Regions from separate parts of the Microlunatus sp. GCM10028923 genome, predicted to be linked through region 2. Evidence: riboswitches for the same ligand, from Rfam matches in the RefSeq annotation. Region 2 holds a riboswitch; the other holds the start of a gene.
What was found. A riboswitch is a leader RNA that binds a small molecule or an ion and turns the genes downstream of it on or off. The one in region 2 is predicted to bind ZMP and ZTP.
Positions count from the first base shown of each region.

Region 1: linked by a shared signal. The riboswitch ahead of glyA (serine hydroxymethyltransferase) and the one ahead of folP (dihydropteroate synthase) in region 2 are both predicted to bind ZMP and ZTP.

Region 1 covers NZ_JBHTFF010000001.1:517,526-519,916, forward strand. Annotated here, with positions in the region: gene glyA (serine hydroxymethyltransferase) at 1-1,122, opposite strand, end outside; ZMP/ZTP riboswitch at 1,148-1,240, opposite strand; gene ACFQU4_RS02325 (acyltransferase family protein) at 1,345-2,391, shown strand, end outside.
Region 2 covers NZ_JBHTFF010000007.1:444,812-447,202, forward strand. Annotated here, with positions in the region: gene ACFQU4_RS19900 (peptidase M6) at 1-118, opposite strand, end outside; gene ACFQU4_RS19905 (DUF5937 family protein) at 251-1,324, opposite strand; ZMP/ZTP riboswitch at 1,429-1,518, shown strand; gene folP (dihydropteroate synthase) at 1,592-2,391, shown strand, end outside.

The DNA.
Region 1 (2,391 bases), on a different contig from region 2:
CGTGATCATGTCGGCGGTGCCGAGGCCGCGGGTGGTGATCGCGGGGGTGCCGATCCGTACCCCGGACGGGTCGAACGGCTTGCGGGTGTCGAACGGCACCGTGTTGTAGTTGGCCACGATCCCGGCCCGGTCCAGCGCCTTCGCCGCGGGCTTGCCGCCGATGCCCTTCGCGGTCAGATCGATCAGGATCAGATGCGTGTCGGTGCCGCCGGAGACCAGGTCGTAGCCGAGCTCGAGCAGCCGGCCGGCCAGCGCCTGCGCGTTGTCCACCACGGCCCGCGCATAGTCGGCGAACTCCGGCCGGGCCGCCTCGCCGAGCGCGACGGCGATCGCCGCGGTGGTGTGATCATGCGGCCCGCCCTGCAGCCCGGGGAACACGGCCCGGTCGATCGCCTTGGCCCGGTCGGCGTCGCAGAGCAGCATCGCGCCGCGCGGGCCGCGCAAGGTCTTGTGCGTCGTGGTCATGATCACCGGGGCGTGGCCGGCCGGCGACGGGTGCACGCCGCCGACCACCAGCCCGGCGATGTGCGAGATGTCGGCTGCCAGCAACGCGCCGCTCTCCCGGGCGATCTCGCCGAACGCGGCGAAGTCGATGGCCCGCGGGATCGCCGTACCGCCGCAGAAGATGATCTTGGGGCGCTCGGCCAGGGCAAGGTCCCGGACCTGATCAAGATCGATCCGGCCGTCCGGCCCGACCCCGTACCGGACGCCGCGGAACCAGCGCCCGGTGGCGGAGACGTCCCAGCCGTGGGTGAGGTGGCCGCCCATCGGCAGGCCCATCCCGAGGATCGTGTCGCCCGGTTCGGCGAACGCGAGGTAGATCGCCAGGTTGGCCGGCGACCCCGAGTACGGCTGCACGTTGGCATGATCAACTCCGAACAGTCTCCTGGCCCGCTCGGCCGCCAGCAGCTCGATCCGGTCCACGATCTGGTTGCCCTCGTAGTAGCGGCGTCCCGGATAGCCCTCGCTGTATTTGTTCTGCAGCACGCTGCCCGAGGCCGCCAGCACGGCGGGGGAGACGTAGTTCTCGCTGGGGATCAGGCGCAGCGTGCTCGCCTGGAATTCCTCCTCGGCGCGGATCAGTTCCGCGACGTCGAGATCAGTGGTTGCCGTGAGTGTCATGCCATGGTCCTTCCGGTCGTAGGTGACCGGATGCCCAGGCGGGCGACATCGCGTTGTGGGTCGATCTTCGCGGCTCCCTCCGGGTTCACTCCCGGGTACGCCAGTCACCGCGACAGCAAGATCATAACCACACGGCTCAGGGTGCGTCTGCATCGAAGGTTGCAGGCGGGATGAATCCGATGGCCGATGTGGGTACGGGCGCGGATCCCTAGCGTCGAAGGGGTGACGACGACCTCTCCGGATTCCACCGTCTCGAAACCCTCCACCGCCACCAGACTGCACGGCCTGGATGCGCTCCGGGCCGGGGCGCTGCTGCTGGGCATCGTGCTGCACGGCCTGGTCCCGTTCCTGCCCGACGGCGGCTGGCTGGTGGTCGACCGCTACCGGAGCGAGGCCGCGCTGGCCGCGGTCTACCTGATCCATCTGTTCCGGATGGTGCTGTTCATGGTGCTGGCCGGCTACTTCGGCCGGATGGTGCTGCAGCGCCGCGGCGCCGGGGCGTATCTCCGTGACCGGGCGCTGCGGATCGGGTTGCCGGCGGTGGCGTTCTGGCCGGTCGCGGTCGGCTCGCTCGTCCTGATCGCCATCGCGGCGGGCAACCTGGACGGCGCCGAGGCGACCCAGCCGGTGGCCGAGCTGCCCGGACCGCTCGCCGTGATGATGCCCGGCCACCTCTGGTTCCTGGTCACCCTGCTGCAGTTGGTGCTGGTCACGGTGGCCGGCCGCGCGGTGCTGCTCCGGGTGTTCGGTGCCGACCGCTGCGGGCTGGCCGCGGGCCGGATCGGGTCGCTGCTCGCGTCGCCGGCCGGCCTTGGGATTGCCGCGCTGCCGTACTTCGCGGGGCTGATGCTGCAGGGCGGCGTCGCTGACCTCGGCATCCAGGAGCCGACGACGATCGTCCCGGTGCCGGGAGCGTCGGCCGCCTACCTGGGCGCGTTCCTGACCGGCTGGTTCCTGCAGGCCCGGACCGACGCCCTGCCGCGGCTGGGCGGTCGCTGGCCGGTGCTGCTGGTGATGGCCGCGGTGCTGTCGGTGATCGGGTGGTTCGCGCCCGACGTGCTGCCGTCGCCGGTCAGCTCAGCGGTGGTCGCACTGGCCGGCTGGGCCTGGACGTTCGGCCTGCTCGGCCTCGCGGTCCGGACGCTGCGGCGGGAACGGCCGGTGGTGCGCTACCTGGCCGACGCGTCCTACTGGATGTATCTGCTGCACCTGCCGCTGCTGCTGCTGATCGAGCTCGGGCTGCGCGATCTGGCCTGGCCGATCCCGGTC
Region 2 (2,391 bases):
CGGCCGGTCCCGGACCGGGGTCGGCCGAAGCAGTAGTGGTGGAAAGGCCGATCAGGCCGGTGAGAGTGACGGCAAGCGACGCGGTGACGGCGACCGCAGCGCGTGCCCTCCGAGACATGCGGGACACCATGACGGGCTACCTCCAGGGGGTTGAGGCTGTTCCGGACAAGCATCCGCCGGGCCGCTCGGCTCGGCTGGGGATTCACGGAACAGCGGAAGATCTCCCGTGGAGGTCCTTGGACTTCAGTGATCAGCGAAGATTCTCCGGCGGGACCCCCGATTCGGCCGTACGGTTCTCGTCGGCGACGGCGTGCAGCGGAGAAATCGGACCGGCCGGTGCGTCGACCGGCCGCCGCTGTCCCCCGATCAGCGACCCGGCCAGGGCGGTGCGCCGGTAGAGCATGCTCCGGCCGGACCGCCAACTGACCACCATGCCGCTGTCCCGCAGGATCGACAAGTGCCGGCTGACGGTCGCCGGGCTCTGCTCCAGCCGCCGCGCCAGCTGGGTGGTGGACAGCGGAATGACCAACTGGTGCAGGATCGCGGACCGGCTGGCCCCGATCAGGGCGCCGAGTGGATCGTCCACCGCCGGCCGGTCAGCCAGGTCCTCCCAGACCCGGCCGACGCCGCGCGCCGGGTAGGTGAGTTCGAAGGTGTCCGCTTCATGATCGAGAACGAGAGTCGGCCAGAGGAAGATCGACGGGACCAGGGTCATCTGACGGCCGTCGTACGTCGCGTCCGGATAGTGCGGCTTGTCGATCATGAGCATCGCCCCGTCCAGCGACACCTCGGGATGCAGATCCTCCAGCAGCGAGAACAAACCGCCGCTCGCCGACCGCTCGCTGCGGTAGGCGAGATCGTCCTCCAGCACCGCCCGCATCCGATCCCAGTACGGCTCGATCGCGACCGCCCAGTACCCGGTGATCGCCTCCGCCAGCAGCCGCGGCGCAGCCGGGCCGGCGTCGATCAGCCGCTGCACCGACCGCGGTCGGGCCCGGCCGGCCCAGATCCGGGTCAGGTCGTCCAGCACCGGTCCGGCCGGCGTGCCGGCGAGCTTGATCAACTGCTGCTCGATCGTGGCCGCCCGCCCCAGGGCCGGCGGATACAGGACGGCCAGCGGCGGTCCCTCCGGCGGCGCCGCAGCCAGCAGCAGGTCAAGATCGATCCGGTCCAGGTCGGCCGAGATCCGGCGCAGCCAGCGGCGGTGCACCGCGGGCGGGCGTGGACTGGTCAGCAGCCGCAGGCTCGATCCCACCTCGACCAGTGGCGAGAGAGCGAGCCGTACCGTACCCAGGACGTCGGGGCTCAGCCGGAACCGGATCACGGGATCCATCCTCGGGCCCGCGGTCGGCGCCTGCCCAGCGTTAGTCCCGAGACGAACAAGAATCCCGGATCCCGGGAGGACGACAGGCCGATCTTGCTAAGGTGATCTTGGGCCGTGACTGGCGTTGGAGATGGGTCACCATCGGGAAGCGGCCTCGTCGACGTGACGTCGTGCCGTGCGCCTGGGCTCTTATGGGATTGCGATCCGGGAGACAGCGCCGTGGTATTTCATTCGACCCCTTCCGAAGGTTCCTGCCACCGGCCTCGGCTGGTCGGCATCGTCAACGTCACCGCAGACTCGTTCTCCGATGGCGGCAGATTCTTGGCACCGAAGGACGCCTTGGCGCACGCTCGCCGATTGCATGCCGCCGGCGCAGATGTCATTGAACTCGGCCCTGCCGCCAGTCATCCCGACGCCGAGCAGGTGACCGCCGACGAGGAGGTACGGCGACTGGACCCGGTCCTGGACCCCTTGGTCGCCGAAGGCATTCCAGTGGCGGTCGACTCGTGCCAACCCCGGACCCAGCGGTTCGCCGCCGATCATGGAGCGACGTTCCTCAACGACATTCAGGGCTTCCCCGACCCCGAGCGGTACGCGGAGCTGGCCGGCACCGGCTGCCGCCTGATCGTGATGCACTCGGTGCAGCGTCGAGGGCCCGCCACCAAGGTGCGAACCGATCCGCAGACCGTCCTCGCGGGACTGGAGCAGTTCTTCGACCAGCGGCTGGCGGCCCTCCGAGCGGCCGGCATCGACAGCGAACGGTTGATCATCGATCCCGGGCTGGGCTACTTCCTCGGCGCCACACCGGAACCGTCGCTGACCGTGATGGCCGAACTCCGGGCGATCAGGAACCGCTTCGGCGTGCCGATCATGGTCTCGCCCTCGCGGAAGTCGTTCCTCCGCGCGATCACCGGGCGGGATCTGGCGGGCATCGGGCCGGCCAGCCTGGCCGCCGAGCTGTACGCCGCCGGTCAGGGAGTCGACTTCATCCGGACCCATGACGTCGCCGCGCTCCGGGACGCGCTCACCGTACTGAATGCCTTGGAGCATCACGCCGGAGCCGGCCG